Regions from separate parts of the Cupriavidus sp. WKF15 genome, predicted to be linked through region 3. Evidence: predicted binding sites of a transcription regulator. Region 3 holds the regulator's gene; each other region holds the start of a gene.
What was found. Region 3 encodes FNR, which switches genes on or off when oxygen is low (the NO sensors DNR and NnrR bind a similar motif). Its sites were predicted from a motif close to TTGATNNNNATCAA; they were not measured.
Positions count from the first base shown of each region.

Region 1: the regulator FNR is predicted to act here: its motif matches at 2,510-2,523, upstream of CupriaWKF_RS04365 (DUF3149 domain-containing protein).
Region 2: the regulator FNR is predicted to act here: its motif matches at 3,027-3,040, upstream of CupriaWKF_RS20990 (OmpW family outer membrane protein).

Region 1 is NZ_CP119572.1:914,620-920,427, reverse strand. Features, by position in the region: gene CupriaWKF_RS04375 (MFS transporter) at 234-1,634, shown strand; gene upp (uracil phosphoribosyltransferase) at 1,806-2,456, shown strand; gene CupriaWKF_RS04365 (DUF3149 domain-containing protein) at 2,605-2,787, shown strand; gene CupriaWKF_RS04360 (helicase HerA-like C-terminal domain-containing protein) at 2,795-4,321, opposite strand; gene CupriaWKF_RS04355 (YebC/PmpR family DNA-binding transcriptional regulator) at 4,542-5,267, shown strand; gene purD (phosphoribosylamine--glycine ligase) at 5,347-5,808, shown strand, end outside.
Region 2 is NZ_CP119573.1:800,422-806,229, reverse strand. Features, by position in the region: gene CupriaWKF_RS20995 (hypothetical protein) at 389-1,735, opposite strand; gene CupriaWKF_RS20990 (OmpW family outer membrane protein) at 3,104-3,754, shown strand; gene CupriaWKF_RS20985 (AMP nucleosidase) at 3,849-5,336, opposite strand; gene CupriaWKF_RS20980 (GNAT family N-acetyltransferase) at 5,527-5,808, shown strand, end outside.
Region 3 is NZ_CP119572.1:1,342,880-1,348,687, reverse strand. Features, by position in the region: gene rluB (23S rRNA pseudouridine(2605) synthase RluB) at 1-600, opposite strand, end outside; gene scpB (SMC-Scp complex subunit ScpB) at 606-1,481, opposite strand; gene CupriaWKF_RS06405 (sulfite exporter TauE/SafE family protein) at 2,030-2,785, opposite strand; gene fnr (fumarate/nitrate reduction transcriptional regulator Fnr) at 2,865-3,590, shown strand; gene CupriaWKF_RS06395 (hypothetical protein) at 3,639-3,884, opposite strand; gene CupriaWKF_RS06390 (FixH family protein) at 3,881-4,096, opposite strand; gene ccoG (cytochrome c oxidase accessory protein CcoG) at 4,181-5,653, opposite strand; gene ccoP (cytochrome-c oxidase, cbb3-type subunit III) at 5,703-5,808, opposite strand, start outside.

The DNA of each region.
Region 1 (5,808 bases), 430 kb from region 3:
GAGTCACGATGACGTATCCACATCACCCATGCATGGCCAGAGTGCTCCCGGCATAGTTCTCGCTTCGCCCGATTGAAGCCCCCCAACGTTACGTTGCAATCGGCGGCGCGACAGCATCACGCGTCAGTCTGGACCCGCGCACTGGTCCGGCCCCCTGCTTCGACAGACGTGTGCATCCGGGTTCAGGAAACAGCCCTCTAACAGACAGGTAGACAGGTAGACAGGTAGACAAAATGTCGTCATCCATTTCATCCATGCCCCCCACGACCATCGCTGACGCGTCGGTAAGCTCGGCCCCGCCGTCGAACCCGAGGGCAACAACGTCCCGGGCCATCACGATCGAGGAAGGCATCCGCGCCGCCGGCGTCGGCCGCTTCCAGTACCGGCTGTTCGTGATCTTCGGCCTGGTCTGGCTCGCCGACGCGATGCAGGTGCTGTCGATCGGCTTCACCGCGCCCTCGATTGCCAAGACTTTCGGCATTCCCGTGCCCACGGCGCTGCAGACCGGAACCATGTTCTTTGTCGGGATGCTGATCGGCGCGTTCGCGTTCGGCCGCCTGGCCGACCGGATCGGCCGCCGGCCCGTGCTGATGATGGCGGTGGTCATCGACGCCATCTGCGGTGTCGCGTCGTCGTTCGCGCCGGATTTCCAGTGGCTGCTGGTGCTGCGTTTCCTGACCGGCATCGGCGTCGGCGGCACCCTGCCCGTCGACTACACCATGATGGCCGAGTTCCTGCCCTCGGACCGTCGCGGCCGCTGGCTGGTCCTGCTGGAATCGTTCTGGGCCGTCGGCACGATCCTGCTGGCGGTGCTGGCGCTGATCGCCGTTTCGCACGGCGATGCAGCCTGGCGCCTGATCTTCCTGGTCACCGGCATCCCTGCGCTGGTCGGCGTGGTCTGCCGCTTCTTCGTGCCCGAGTCGCCGCTTTACCTGAACAAGTCGGGACGCTCGGCCGAGGCACGCGCGGTGCTGCAGCGTGTAGCGGCCGCCAATCGCGTTTCGGTTGAAATCGGCGCGCTCGAGCCGCAGAAGATGGAGCGCAAGTCGGTGCTGGCGCTGTTCGCGACCGGCTTCCGTCGCCGCAGCATCAGCCTGCTGGTGGCGTGGGCGCTGATCTCGATCGCCTACTACGGCGTCTTCGTCTACCTGCCGGTGAAGCTGGCCGGCCAGGGCTTCGGCTTCATGCGCGGCCAGGTCTTCCTGATCCTGCTCGCGCTGGTGCAGCTGCCGGGCTTCGCGCTTGCCGCGCATGGCGTCGAGCGCTGGGGCCGCAAGCCGACGCTGATCGGCTTCTTGCTGCTCAGCGCCGCGGGCTGCATGCTCTACAGCCTGGGCCAGTCTCCCGCGCTGGTGGTCGGCTCCACCCTGCTGATGAGCTTCTCGCTGCTCGGCACCTGGGGCGCGCTCTACGCCTTCACGCCGGAGGTGTATCCGACCGACCTGCGCGCGAGCGGGATGGGTACGGCGGGCGCCATGGCCCGCTTCGGCGGCCTGTTCGCGCCGGCCATCGTTGCCCCGGTCATGACCACGCATTTCACGCTGGCCCTGGTGCTGCTCTCATCGTTCCTGGCCGTGGCGGCGCTCGCGATCTACATGGTCGATATCGAGTCGAAGAACCGGGCGCTCGACTGACGCGCGGCCTGCCGGCACGGCAGGTCCGGAAACGTAGCGACAGGCAGGATCCGCCGCAGCCGCGCGGCGGCCCGCTTCCATTACAATCCCGCTACAACGGCGCGGCGCCCCGATCCACAAGACCGGGGCCGCCCGCTTCACCCCTCTCCCGCCGAGCCTTCGCCGCCCGCCATGAAACAAGATCCGCGTTTCCCCAGCCTGTACATCCTCGACCACCCGCTGATCCAGCACAAGCTCTCGCATATGCGCGACCGGGACACGTCCACGCGCACCTTCCGCGAGCTGCTGCGCGAGATCACGCTGCTGATGGGCTACGAGATCACGCGCCACCTGCCGCTCACCACGCGGCATATCGAAACGCCGCTGGTGCCGCTGGACGCGCCGGTGATCGCGGGCAAGAAGCTGACCATCGTGCCGGTGCTGCGCGCCGGTGTCGGCATGAGCGATGGGCTGGTGGAGCTGATCCCGTCGGCGCGGATCGGGCATATCGGCGTGTACCGCGACGAGCAGCACCGTCCGGTGGAATACCTGGTGCGCCTGCCGGACGTGGAAGACCGCAGTTTCATCCTGTGCGATCCGATGGTTGCCACCGGTTACTCGGCGGCGCATGCCGTGGATGTGCTGAAGCGCCGCGGCGTGAAGGACGAGGCCATCACTTTCGTCGCGCTGGTGGCGGCGCCCGAGGGCGTTGAGGTGTTCCACAAGGCCCACCCGAACGTGAAGCTGTACGTGGCGTCGCTCGACAGCCATCTGGACGACCACGCGTACATCGTGCCGGGCCTCGGCGACGCGGGCGACCGCCTGTTCGGCACCAAGAACTGACGCCGCGGCGGGCCGGCGTGGGCTGGCCCCCGACTTTCTTGGCTGGCGAGGGCTTGATCCTACTCAACGACCCCGCAAGCGCGCCTCCCTACACTCGACGTCGCACAGCTTGTGCTGCAACACGTCGATATCTCACTGGGAGATCCGCATGGAAGCCTTCAAGATCCTGTTCACGACCGGCACCGGGCTGATGAGCCTCGCGGTCATCGTCTTTATCATCGGCATGGCGTGGTTCTTCGCGCGGATGTTCAGCCGCAAGATGCGCGAAGACGCGGCAGCCGCCAAGGCCGCCGCGGGAAGCCGGCCCGCGTCGCAGAACGGCTCGGACTGAGCGGCGCTTACTTCTTCTTGCCACCGCCCAGCAGGCTGCCCAGCACGCCGCGGATCAGTTCGCGGCCGACCTGGGAGCCGACGGTACGCGCGGCCGACTTGGCCATCGACTCCAAAATCGAGTCGCCGCGGCCGCTCTTGCCGGTACCCTTGGTCAGCGTGCCGAAGATCTCGCCGGCGGTGCCCAGCCATCCGCCCGCTTCGGCTGGCGCGCCGGCCGACGGCTTCTGCGCCGTGGCGCCGCCACCGTTCGCCGCCGGCGCCACGCTGCCGCGCAGCTTCTCGTAGGCCGATTCGCGGTCGATCGCCTTTTCGTACGTACCCGCCACCAGCGATGTCGCAATCAGCTGCTTGCGCTCGTCGTCGGTAATCGGGCCGATCCGGCTGCCCGGCGCCAGCACCCATGCGCGCTCGGTCACGCCCGGCGTGCCCTTGGCGTCGAGCAGCGACACCAGCGCCTCGCCCACGCCCAGTTCGCCAATGACGGTTTCCAGGTCGAGCTTCGGGTTCGCGCGCATGGTCGTAGCCGCCACCTTGACCGCCTTCTGGTCGCGCGGCGTGAACGCGCGCAGCGCGTGCTGCACACGGTTGCCGAGCTGGCCCAGTACGGTATCGGGGATATCGCCCGGATTCTGCGTGACGAAGTACACACCGACGCCCTTCGAGCGCACCAGCCGCACGACCTGCTCGATCTTGTCGAGCAGCGCCTCGGGCGCGTCGTTGAACAGCAGGTGCGCCTCGTCGAAGAAGAAGACCAGCTTGGGCTTGTCGAGGTCGCCGGCCTCGGGCAGCTTCTCGAACAGCTCGGACAGCATCCACAGCAGGAATGTGGCGTAGAGCTTGGGCGAGTTCATCAGCTTGTCCGCCGCCAGAATGTTGACCACGCCCTGGCCCTTGTCGGTCTGGATGAAGTCTTCCAGGTTCAGCATGGGCTCGCCGAAGAACAGGTCCGCACCCTGCGATTCCAGCGCCACCAGGCCGCGCTGGATCGCGCCGATCGAGGCGGCGGAGATATTGCCGTATTCGGTGGTGAACCGGGCCGCGTTGTCGCCCACGTACTGGAGCATCGCGCGCAGGTCCTTGGCGTCGAGCAGCAGCAGGCCATTGGCGTCGGCAATGCGGAACACCAGGTTGAGCACGCCCTGCTGGGTGTCGTTCAGCTCCAGCATGCGCGACAGCAGCAGCGGGCCCATGTGCGAAATGGTGGCACGCACCGGATGGCCCTTCTCGCCGAACACGTCCCAAAGCGTGGTCGGGCAGCCGCCCCATGCCGGCTCGGGCAGGCTCAGTTCCGCCAGGCGGGCCTTGAGCTTCTCCGCAGGCTGGCCAGGCTGGGAAATGCCGGTCAGGTCACCTTTGACGTCAGCCATGAAGACCGGCACGCCGAGCCGGGAAAAGCCTTGCGCCAGCGTCTGGAGCGTCACGGTCTTGCCGGTGCCGGTGGCGCCGGTAATCAGTCCGTGCCGGTTGCCCATTTGCGGCAGCAGGGCCAGTTCGTGCTCGGCGTTCTTGGCGATCAGGATAGGTTCGGCCATGGTGTCTAGGATCGGGAAGCGTGGCGGCTGGCCACAGGCGCGGCGCAGGCGGGGCCGCGTGATAAAATCATCGGCTGATTATAGCCAGCAGCCGGGCCTACCCGTCACCCGGCGCGCCCGTTTTATACCCGGCAGTACCCGGCGATGACCCGGCAGTACCCGGCGCGCGCAAGCTGCAGCCTTCCCGCACAACCTCACGTTTTCCGCTTCGGAGAGAATCATGGCCGGTCACTCGAAATGGGCCAATATCAAACATAAGAAAGCCGCCGCTGACGCCAAGCGCGGCAAGATCTGGACCCGCCTGATCAAGGAAATCACCGTTGCCGCCAAGCTCGGCGGCGGCGATCCCGACTCCAACCCGCGCCTGCGCCTGTCCATGGACAAGGCGATGGACGCCAACATGCCCAAGGACAACATCCAGCGCGCGATCCAGCGCGGCGTGGGTGGCCTGGAAGGCGTGAACTACGAGGAAATCCGCTACGAAGGCTACGGCCTGAGCGGCGCCGCGATCATCGTCGACTGCCTGACCGACAACCGCACCCGCACCGTGGCCGAAGTGCGCCACGCGTTCTCCAAGCACGGCGGCAACATGGGCACCGAAGGCTCGGTGGCCTTCATGTTCACGCATTGCGGCCAGTTCCTGTTCGCGCCGGGCACGCCGGAAGACAAGCTGATGGACGCCGCGCTGGAAGCCGGCGCCGACGACGTCGTCACCAATGAAGACGGCTCGATCGAAGTCACCTGCCCGCCGAACGATTTTTCCGCGGTCAAGGCGGCTCTGGAAGCCGCCGGCTTCAAGGCCGAAGTGGCCGACGTGGTGATGAAGCCGCAGAACGAAGTCGATTTCTCGGGCGACGACGCGGTGAAGATGCAGAAGCTGCTGGACGCCCTGGAAAACCTGGACGACGTGCAGGAAGTCTTCACCAACGCAGTCATCGAAGAGTAACTAGACTGAATAGCCCCTCCGGCGGCAGCACGAACAGGCTGCCGCCTTTTTGCATGCGTTTCTTTTCTGGCAGTGGATCATGAAAGTATTGGTTGTCGGCTCGGGTGGACGTGAACACGCGCTGGCCTGGAAATTGGCCCAATCCCCCAAGTTGCAGGTGGTGTACGTGGCACCAGGCAATGGCGGGACCGCGCTCGACAAGCGCCTGCAGAATGTTCCGCTGACGGATCCGGAAGTGCTGGCTGCCTTTGCCGAGCGCGAAGGCGTGGCTTTCACCGTTGTCGGCCCCGAGGCGCCGCTGGCCGCCGGCATCGTGGACGTGTTCCGCGCCAAGGGCCTGCGCATCTTCGGCCCGACCCAGGCCGCCGCGCAGCTCGAGTCGTCGAAGGACTTCGCCAAGGCCTTCATGCACCGCCACGGTATTCCGACGGCGGCTTACCAGACCTTCTCCGATGCCGCCCAGGCCCACGCCTACATCGACGCGCAGGGCGCGCCGATCGTGATCAAGGCTGACGGCCTGGCGGCCGGCAAGGGCGTGGTC
Region 2 (5,808 bases), on a different replicon from region 3:
CTGCTTTCCCACTTCGGATCTCCACGCAGAAACGGGTACGCTCGTACCCTTTGGTCGCGTCCGCGACCGCCCTCTGCACCTCGTGCATGTACCCCCATAGACCCATATTGCGCGCGTCATAAGCGGGCTGGATCCATTGCGCCCCTGCACGCAGAAATGGGTACGCTTGCCACCCTGCGGCGGGCCAAGCCTGCATGTTCTCGCGTTCCGCAGGCACATAGAAGCGCACGTGGCGATGCCAACGAAAAGGCGCCGGGACGGCTGCCTGGCAAGCACGCAGAAACGGGTACGCTTGGCATCCACGCCACTCCCTCCGTTACGCCGGAAGCGCAGAACGCCCTCCTGCGGAGGGCGTTCCGGGCCGCGGGACGACAAGCCCGCGTTCTCGCTACTTGACGGTACCGACCAGCTTCGCAGTCATCAGCTTGCCGTCCGAGACCTTGGTGCAACTGACGGTCAGCGTGAAGTCGCCGGTGGCCGTCGGTGACACGACCTTCTGGTTGTCAGCGGTGCCGGGCGACAACGTGACCGGTCCGGCGGGGATCCAGGTCCAGCCGGCGCAGGCGCTCGAAGGCTGGTCGTCGCCGAAGTGCTTGAGGCCGACGGTGACCGGGATGGGCGTGGGGATCATCATCAGCAGCGTAAGCGGCTGCTGGACATCAGGCATCAGCGCCCATTCGGGGTTCTCCACCACGCTCAGGCTGGCCGTGGGCCTTGCCGCCAACCTGGTGCTGACCGCCGTCACCGTGAGCGTGCCCTGCACCGGACCGACACCCTTGGCGAGGCTGGTGCTGACCGTCACGTCATGCGTACCCGCGTCTTGCGCAGCCGACAGGCTCGACGACGTCGGCACGTATGTCCAGGTACCGTCGAAGTCCGCGGTCACGTCCTGGTCGTCGTTGCGCAGCACGCGCGCGCTGAACCTGGCCGGATAGGTGCTGAGCACTTGCAGCGCATTGACCGGCTCGCCGTACTGCGAGGTGACCACCCGGTACGTCGCGGTGCCATTCTTCTGCACGGTGACGAAGATCACGCCGCCGAGCAGACGGCCATCCGGGGCCGTCACCGACACCGACACGCTGGCCGTGGCGGCCGCAGTCGTGGAGCTGTTGCTGGCCTTGAGCGTCGCGCTGTTCAGGTTCGGCGTGACCTGTACCGCGGTGCCGCTGCTGGACCAGGTCCAGCCGCTGCCGCTTGCCGATGCGTCGTTGCCGTTGTTGTCGACCAGCGCTACCTTGACCGGCAGCGTCTGGCCGTCGGTCATCGATAACGAGGTGTTCGGGACCGACAGGCTATAGGTCGTGGCCGAGGCCGGGACCACGGTAATGGTCGCGGACTGCACCGGCAGTTGCACCGTGGAATTGTCCGCGGCCCTGACCGTGGCCACCACCTGCACGCTGGTCGTACCGGGATTGACGCCGGTGACCACAGCGTTGCCGACCGTAGCCGTGCTGCCCACGACGGAGGCCACGGCGGTATCGACTGAAGTCCAGGCGAAGCTGGTCGAGGCTGTCACGTCGTTGCCATTGCTGTCGACGGCCACCGCGCTGACGGTCACCGTACGGCCAACGCCAACCTCGGCCGAGGTAATGTTCAGTTTTGCCGCGTAGTTGACGGCAGGCGCCGCCGCTGGCGTCGCACCGCCCGAGCCCCCTCCGCCCCCTCCCCCGCACGCCGCTACGAGGAATGCCGCCGCCGCGCATACGAGCCCGCTAAGCCAGGTTCCAGACTTCATGATGATTCCTTCATTGTCATGTGCTGTTTTTCCCGAGCTACCAGCCTATGCGCAACGGCGACGGCGCTGTACCGGCCAGACGATTGAGCGCCGCCGTACATATATGGCGAACCTTCATCCTTTGGCCTAGAGCTGCGCCCGCAGGGGACGCGTTCTGCGCGATTGAGGGTCACAGGGAGCGACAACCATCCCGTTCCTTCGGCTCAGAGGACATTCCCGGAGCCATGGCTGGCAACGGTGTCGATCAGGACAATGGGCTTGGTGAGGAACGAGGTGCATCGCCACCGGGCTCGATGGGGGCGCAGCACGAGACCGGAAAAAAAAGTTCTTCGCCGGATTGTGGGGAATGGGTAATGATGGGGTTGTCGTGCTTGGCAGGCGCTGCTGTTTCGCCGGCGTAGCCGGCGACCTACTTTTGCCCGAGCGGCAAGAGTAGGCAAAATCGCGTCTTCGTGGTCGACGAACGGCCTGAGGTGGTGAAGACGGTACAGGGCATAGCCAGACTGCCTGCCGCGTAGATGATCAGGATAGACGCGTCAGATGAGCGAACCCGGATTACTTGGTGGCCCCTCCTAACCGCGCCATCGGTGGGACGCCTACGGCTGCGCTGCGCGCGGCTCAGTGAGAAAACCGAAGAACCGAAAACCGAAACGGCGAAGGGAAGAAGCGCCGCGCCAGCGACGTTGATGCCGGTGGCCGACCGACTAGGACATGCGCGCAGCGCAGCCGTAGGCGTCCCACGCTGACGCTATTGGAACGCTGTACCCGAGCCCTACATGGGGATCGTACAAGAGCCGGTTATCGCAGGCACTGGTTCTGAATCACTATGCGTAGCAGGTCCGAACGGGCAACCAAGCTTCGCGAGACCAAAGCCGCTTGAAAACAAGGAGCGCATCGTTGATGGCCAGCCGCCAGGCGACGCGCTTTTCTGCTTACCCTTTTGTCGCTAAAGAGTAAGTCGCCGGCTACGCCGGCGAAACAGCGGCGCCCGCCAAGCACGTCAAACTCCAACTCTTCTCTATTCCCGCAATCCGGCGAAGGACGAAAGAAAACCGGTGTGTCCCGCCCCCACGGGACACACCCGGAAAGACGCCCTTGCGGACGCCCACGACATGCCTGGAACCAGCCGCGACCGCGGCATGACGCAAAGGTTAAGGCGAGCCCTGCAGCCGCGCCACGAATAAATCCGCATGTATTTAGAAGGCGCATCGTGGGCAGCCAGGGCCAGCCCGCACTGCGCATGCCGCGCTGTGGCGCCATTGCGACGACCCTACTGCCGATAGGGTCTGGCTTGTCTTCGGTCAATGTCCTGCCGGGGCCGCTCGGCCAAACTGGCTGCGATTTCTTACCAGACCAAAGCAATAGACCATGAACAAGATCTCTCTCCGGACCCGGGTCGCCAGCACCGCTATCGCCGCGCTTGCCATGTTCGGCGCCGTTTCCACGCCCGCCATCGCCGCCGATGGCGAGACCCAGGGCAACTGGATGGTGCGCCTGCGCGCCACCTACCTCGACATGGCCGACAAGTCGGATGCCATTCCCGCGCTGGGCGTACCGTCGGACGCGATCACGGTCAACAACAAGTGGATCCCCGAACTCGACGTCACCTACTTCTTCACGCGCAATATCGCCGCGGAACTGGTGCTCACCGTGCCGCAGAAGCAGGACGTCTACCTCAATGGCAACAAGATCGGCACCTTCAAGCACCTGCCGCCGACGCTGCTGGTGCAGTACCACTTCCTGCCGGAAGGCACCTTCCGGCCATACGTGGGCGCGGGCCTGAACTTCACGCGCATCTGGGGCGCCGACATTGCCGGCAATACGCTGCAGCTCGACAACTGGAGCGTGGCACCCGCCCTGCAGATCGGCATGGACTACAAGCTGACCAAGAACTGGTTCCTGAACGCCGACGTCAAGAAGGTCTGGCTGGCCAGCAACGTGAAGGCCGGCGGCGTCAATGTCTCCAAGGTCAACCTGGACCCATGGCTGTTCAGCATGGGCGTGGGCTACCGGTTCTGAGCGGGCCCTGCCCCAACGAAAAAGGCCAGCGCATCGGGCGCTGGCCTTTTTCGTTTATCGCTGCGATGTCCGCCGGACAGGGCCGGCCAGTCATTCAACGGAATGCCGGCTCGTCGAAGCTCCGCAGCTTGCGCGAATGCAATTGCTCGACGCCGTTCTCGCGCAGGATGCGAACCGCCTCCAGCCCGATGGTCATATGCTGGCTGACTCGCTGGCGATAGAACGCATTGGCCATGCCGCGCAGCTTCAGCTCGCCGTGCAGGGGCTTGTCCGAGACGCACAGCAAGGTGCCATAGGGCACGCGCAGGCGGAAGCCGTTGGCTGCCACGGTCGCGCTTTCCATGTCGATGGCAATCGCGCGCGACTGGTTGAAGCGCGCATATAGCGCCTTGGACTTCAGCTCCCAGTTGCGATCATCGGTCGACACCACCGTGCCCGTGCGCATGCGCGTCTTCATCTCGCCGCCGGACAGGCCGGTCACGCGCGCCACCGCCTCCTGCAGCGCCACCTGGATCTCCGCGATCGGCGGCACCGGCACCCACGGCGGCAAGTCGTGGTCCAGCACGTGGTCGTCACGCACATAGGCGTGGGCGAGCACATAGTCGCCAAGCTGCTGCGAGCGCCGCAGGCCGCCGCAATGGCCCACCATCATCCAGCAGTGCGGACGCAGCACGGCCAGGTGGTCGGTCATGGTCTTGGCATTGGACGGGCCCACGCCGATGTTGACCAGCGTCACGCCCAGCTTGTCGTCCCGCACCAGATGATAGGCCGGCATCTGCGGCAATGCGCGCGGGCGGGCGGCGTCGTCGGGCTCGGCGGCGCCAAGCTCCTGCACCACGTCGCCAGGTTCGACGAAGCGCGCATAGCCGCCGCCGTCGCTGCTGGCCATCAGCGAGCGGCCGAGCGCGATGAATTCGTCCACGTAGCGCTGGTAGTTGGTGAACAGCACAAAGCGCTGGAAATGCTGTGGCGCGGTGCCGGTGTAGTGGTACAGGCGCTGCAAGGCCAGGTCCACGCGCTCGGCCGGGAACAGCGACAGCGGCCACGCTTCGCCCGGCACCGGCTCGAACGTGCCGTTGGCAATGGAATCGTCGATGCGGCTCAGTTCCGGCAGCACGAAGGACACTTCGAGTTCGCGCGCCTGGGTGTAGCTGATGTCGGTCGTGGAAGCCTCGATCACGAACGGCAACGGGATCGGCCGCCGGCTCAGGCCCACCACCACGGGCACGCGGTGGTAGCGCATCAGCCGCTCGATCTGGTCGCGATAGTAATCGGCAAGCAGGTCCGGGCGCGTCACCGTGGTGCCATAGACACCCGGATAGGCCACCGTGCCCCATGACGGCCGGCTGTCGGTCACCATGGTCTCGATATTCACGGAGATGCCCAGGTACGGGTAGCACGCGTGGGCCGCCGACGGCAGCGGCTTGCCGCTGGCGAACGCGTCGAAGCGCGCGCGCACGGCGGCGACCGAAGCGTTGTAGATCTCGCGAATCCGTGCCAGCGCCGCATCGGCGTCGGAAAATTCGGCCAACTGATCGGCCGGGTGGGCAGAGGAGAAGATCGGGGCGTTCATGGAAGCCATGATACCGCGCTGCAGCGCCGGCGGCGTGGCCAGCGCGTAAGTGCGCCGGCAAATTGACGTGTCTGTCCCCGCTCGCTACACTCCGCCAATTGCGCGGCCGGGTTTCCCGTGCCGTACTCGACTCGCGGCATCCCTGGCAGGGGGCGGCGAGGGCCGTACATGCTTTGCTGCATTGCTAGGGGAGCCGCCGATGGAAATCCGTAATCTGTTGCCTGGAGAGGTCGAAGCCGCCAGGCAGCTACTGATCGCCAACGGCTGGAACAACCGCGTAGGCAGCGCCGAGCGCTTCGCCCGCCTTGTCGCCAATTCGCAGCACGTGGTCGTGGCCGTCGACAAGGGCGAAATCATCGGCTTCGCGCGCGCGCTTTGCGATGATGTGTCCGATGGCTTCCTGTCCATGGTGGTGGTCGCGCCCAGTCATCGCCGCCAGGGCATCGGGCGGGCGCTGGTACGCCAGGTCATGGGCAACGAC
Region 3 (5,808 bases):
TGCCTTGGTGCGCGGGATGACAGTGTCTTCCTGGTCGTACTGGTCCGAGATCACAAACCGGAACAGGTCTTCGCTGGTCGCACTGGTTTTGTCGGCGCCGGCATGTCCCTTCCGTTGAGGCTGGCCGCCCTTGCGCTGGCCATGCTGTCGACCTGCGGACTGGACGTCGCCTTCCGGCACAGCCCTGGCGGTACGCTGCCCCTGCGGCTTGCGCCTGCGGCCCGCCGGCTCCGCCTTCTCACCGCGATCCGGTCCCGCTTGACCGCTTTCTCGCTCAGCCGCGCCCTCTGCCTTGACCGGCTTGCGCTTGCCGCGACCGCGCGGGGCGGCACGCCCACCTGGCTCGCCAGCCGCCTTGCTCTCGCCCGCCCCGCCCGGAGCGCCAGACTCGGCACCCTCGGTACGATTGGCGTCTCGATCCTGGCCCGCCTGCCGGCGCGAAGCCACCAGGTTGCGCAAGCCGCGCCTCAGGCCCTTCCTGCGCGGCGCCGTATCGGTGCCTGACCCGGAGTCTGCTGCGCCATCGGCAGCCGGCGTCCCGGTTGCCCGGGTGTCATGTTCAACGGAATCAGACAAAGTATTCACTATCGGATGTTGCATATTGTTCAGTTGGGCACGCGCTCGTCGTGCTCGCTCGCGTGCGGCGGCGCAGCGTCGTCGCCGGAAGAATTACCGCCGTCCTGCTTGTCCGGCGCGCTCTCGACATGGAAGCCATTTGCCTCGGTCACGGCCGACGCGAGATCCGCCACTTGCATGGCATCGGCGCAGGCCTGCTCGACAACCCCAGCTCCGTCTGCCGGCTCGTCGCCAGCCACCAAAGCGGATTCAGCTACACCAACGGCTGCGCCGGCCGGCGAAGCCACCTCTGGCTCAGGGAAGGCCTCTTCGTCGCCGGCCGCCGGCCGCGCCGTTGCCATCTCTTCAAAATCAATCGCCTGCTGGTCCAGCAGCGCCGCCTGCGCCTGCGCCTGGGCGTCCTCGAGAGGCGGCAGCTCATCCAGCGTACGCAGCCCAAGGTCATCGAGGAATGCCTTGGTGGTCGCATAGAGCGCTGGCCGGCCTGGCACATCGCGGTGACCGATGACCTCGATCCAGCCGCGGTCTTCCAGCTTCTTGACCACCTCCGTGCTGACCGTCACGCCGCGAATCTCCTCGATGTCGCCGCGCGTCACCGGCTGCCGGTACGCAATGATCGCCAGCGTCTCCATGACCGCTCGGGAATACTTGGGCGGCTTCTCGGGATTAAGGCGATCCAGGTATTCCCGCATCTCCGGTCGGCTCTGGAAACGCCAGCCGCTGGCCAACGCCACCAACTCGACCCCACGCTGGCGCCAGTCCTGGCGCAATTCATCAAGCAGGGCCCGAATCGTGTCAGCGCCGACATCATCGGCAAACAGCCGACGCAGGTCGCTCACGCGCAGGGGCTCCTGCGCACAGATCAGCGCAGTCTCGAGGACGATTTTCGCCTCTTGGGTATTCATGTTGGGTGTGCAGCCTGTCTTTGCACCTGCTCCCGGACGAACCCGGAGCCCTGGACATTGTGGATTCAGCGGTGCGATTGCCACCGCCATCTCGTCGCGCAGCAAACCCGAAAGCTCTTCGCCTCGAGGCCGTGCATCTTCTGTTGCATCGATTTGCCGGGTGTGTTCCGGCAGGAGATTGCCCGGTCACCGGCAAGTACCAGTGCACGAACCTCTTGCACGCGCCCATATGGGCAGACATGGCCTCCGGCTAAAGTCCGCCTCGGCCGCAAGAAAAACGGATATCGGAAGCAGGGCCAGCAATGACTGCACCACGGCCGCAAAGCCAGCCGGACTTTTGAACAGATATTGTGAACCGGATGGACTGCGGAAAGGTTCGGTGCCGAATTGTCGGCGCTTTGCCCGAAACCCTGGGCGCGCCCCCTTTTTGGAAGGGCTGCCGGGCGCCGCTCGGAACCACGCCGCGCGATACCGCAATGGAGATGATTGTATGGCATTCCAGCCCACACCTGCAACCACCGCGCGGCGCCAGAGCGTATGGAGTGGTTTCAGAACACCAGGCAGAACCCATGCTCTGCCAGGGAATGTGGCAACAACACCGCTCGGCCGATTCCCAATGCACCGAATGCCATGACGGCCAAGCCGGCCCCGACCCTTACCCAGCTCCGTCGCGACCAGGCGCGCAAAAGCCCCGAAAAGCTCGACAGCGCCAGCAGATTAGGCAACGTACCGAGGCCAAAGGCGCCCATCACCAGCGCCCCCGAGGGCGCATTTCCGGCCAGCAAAGCAAGGGCCAGGGCCCCATAAACCATGCCGCAGGGCACCAAACCCCAAGCCAGTCCCATCCCATAGCGGCGTGCCAGGCCGCCCCGCCGAGCCTTGGCTTCCGTCGTCTTTCTGCCCAATCGAGCCATGCCGGCGGCACTGGCGCTAACCGCACGCGCCGCGAGGCGCTCCAGCCACACGATGGTAAAGGCCTCGCCGCGTATCAAGCGCCAGCCAGACAGTAGCAGCAAGGCGCTGCCGACTCCGAACAGCCAGCGCTGGACGGGCAGATAGTCCTGACGCCAGGCCGTCGCCCCCAAGGCGCCCAGCAGCGCACCAAGCAGCATGTAAGTGGAAATACGCCCGACATGCATGACAAGGAGCTCCACGAGCCAGTCCTGTGGGCGCCGCACAACGGCAACGGGTACGCCGGCGGCGCGTTGCTCGACAGCCAGCGCTACGCCACCACACATGGCAGCGCAGTGGAAGCCCCCTAGCAAGGCGAGCATGAAAACACTGAGTAGCACACCAAAAGTCAACTGCAACTCCCTACCGCATCACATCGCGCGTTAAAATGCACGTATTGCGCCCTCGCCGCTCCAATACTGCAGGTTCCAATTGCTAACATCCATCCCCGTCACCGAGATGTCGCCCCGTTGCTCCACTTGCGGCATGGGGCAATTGTGCCTGCCGGTGGGCATGAGCCAGCAGGACCTGCAGAAGATGGACACCCTGGTGCAGGAACGTGTCCGTGTCCACAAGGGCGAAACTCTTTACCGCATGGGCGATCCGCTGACTGCGGTCTATGCCATTCGCTTCGGCACCCTGAAGACGCATGTCACCACGGAAGACGGCCGCTCGCAAATCACCGGTTTCCACTTGCCAGGCGAAGTGGTTGGCCTCGACGGCCTGGGAGAGATGCAGCACGCCTCGGATGCCACCGCCCTCGAAGACACGGAGGTATGCGTCGTTCGCCTGGCCGATCTCCAGTCGCTGTCCATCGACCTGCCATCGTTGCAGCAGCAGTTCCTGCGCCTGATGGGCAAGGAAATCTCGCATGACCAGCTCATGCTCGTCACGCTTGGCTCCATGCGCGCCGAGGAGCGGCTTGCCGCGTTCCTCATCAACCTGTCCGAGCGCTTGTCCGCCCGCGGGTATTCGTCGACCGAGTTCGTCATGCGCATGAGCCGGGAAGAAATCGGCAGCTACCTGGGTCTGAAGCTCGAAACGGTCAGCCGTCTGTTCTCACGATTTGCCGAGGCCGGCTTGATCCAGATCCGTCAACGTCACGTCAAGCTAGTCGACATGGCGGGCATCAAGCAAGTCTACAGCCGCTCCTGCTGAGGCCATCTGACCGCCTCGCGTGGCAAGGCGGTCAATTCCTGCCGCTTCTTACTCCAGCTCGTCCGTTTCGCTGAGCTTTGTCGGCATGGTGTACAGCGTCAGTCCGCTGGACAATGCGCAGAATATCCAGGCCAGCAGGAAACCGATCGTATAGACCGCCTCGCGCGAGGCCTCGATCGGCTGACCGAAGAAATTCAGGTCGCCAGGGTCCACCACGGAAAACACAGTTGCCGTGGCAACCCCGGCCATCAGGAACGCCGGCCACAGTACCCACATCAGCCAGCGCAGCCTCATGGCTGCCTCGCTTGCGGTGCCTTGGCACTGCCCGAGGCACCTGCCACCTTCTCGACAACCAGGCCATGCCGGGCCACACCATCGACCACTGGCCGGTCAGGATGAGTGGAAGCCAGCCAGATAGTCACGCCGCAAGCCACCATGGCCAGCAACGGACCACTCATCAGCAGCCACGGCCACGGCTCTTTCCACCACGGATTGCTTTCTTGCATCGCCTTGCCCCCTTCGTCAACGCCTCATCGAGGCGCTCGCGGTTTGGTACGGCACAGCGCCGACGCGCCGTGCCGCCCTTAGCATCACAAATTGCGTGGCACGATGAAACTGGTAGATTGCCTGATTTGCGCACTACCTTGCCCCGCACCTTCGCTGGTCACTGTCACGCTGATCTTGTGCGTACCTTGCGCGGCATCGTCGATCGGCACGCGAATCCGGATCGGCACCAGCCTGTTCGATGTCGGCGCCAGAGCCTGCGCGTCCGGATCGTACTCGACGGTCATGTTCTTCAGTTCGTCGCTCTCGGCCTTCACGCTGATGCGCATGGGCGCCTCGGTGGTATTGATGAGTTGCAGTCGATAGACGTTTTCGATCCAGCGCCCGTCCACCTCACGCCCAAGCGCCCCGCGGTCACGGATGATGTCCACTTTCAATGGCGTGCGCAGCGCAAGCGAAGCCACGAAACCTGCAACCATCACCAGCCAGATAATCGAGTAGATGATGGTCCGCGGCCGCACCAGCCGCTTGCGCGCCGCAGCGGCCGACAGCGCCTTGCGCATGGCATTCTCGGACGTATAGCGGATCAGCCCGCGCGGGTAGTCCATCTTGTCCATGACCTGGTTGCATGCATCGATGCAGGCACCGCAACCGATGCACTCGTATTGCAACCCGTCACGGATATCGATGCCGGTCGGGCACACCTGCACGCAGATGCTGCAGTTGACGCAGTCACCTAGCCCGGCCTGGTGATGATCCACCTTGCGCGACCGGCTGCCGCGCGGCTCGCCGCGCCCGACGTCGTAGGTGACCACATAGGTGTCGGGGTCGACCATCACGCTCTGGAACCGCGCATACGGACACATGTACTTGCAGACCTGCTCGCGCATGAAGCCTGCATTCCCCCACGTGGCGAAGGCGTAAAAAAGCATCCAGAACGCCTGCCACGGACCCAGCGAGAAGCTCAGTACCTGGCCGCCAAGCTCACGGATCGGCGCAAAGTAGCCAATGAACGTGAAGCCCGTCCACAGCGCGACCAGTATCCACAGGGAGTGCTTGGTAGCCTTCAGGCGGAACTTGCGCGCGCTCCAGGGATCACCGTCCAGGCGGATCCGCGCGAAGCGGTCGCCTTCGACATGTCGCTCGATCCACATGAATATTTCGGTGTAGACCGTTTGTGGACACGCGTAGCCGCAGAAAAGCCGGCCGGCAATCGCCGTGAACAGGAACAGCGCCAGCGCGGAAATCACCAGCAGGACGGCAAGATAGATGACATCCTGTGGCCAGAGCACCAGTCCGAAGATATAGAACTTGCGCGCGCCAAGGTCGAACAGCACGGCCTGTCTGCCATTCCATTGCAGCCAGGGCGTGCCGTAGTAGATAAGCTGGGTCAGGAGTACCATCCAGACCCGCCAGTTGGAGAACGCGCCCGTCACCGAGCGCGGGTATATCTTGCGTCGAACCTCGTAGAGCGTTTCGTCGGAGGTTTCGACAGGCGACGACGCCGGCCCTTGCGGGCCGGCCGCGCGGGCCAGTGGTTCTGTCCCGGGTGCATTCATGGATGCGCTCCTTCAGCCGCGATCGCGCATCCCGGACCTGAGTCGGTGGTCATTGTCCTGAGCCTCCGGTATTGGAAAGACCCCAGACGTAGGCCGTCAGCATGCGGATGCGCTCGGGAGTCAGGATCTCCTCGTGCGCCGGCATGCGGTTGTTG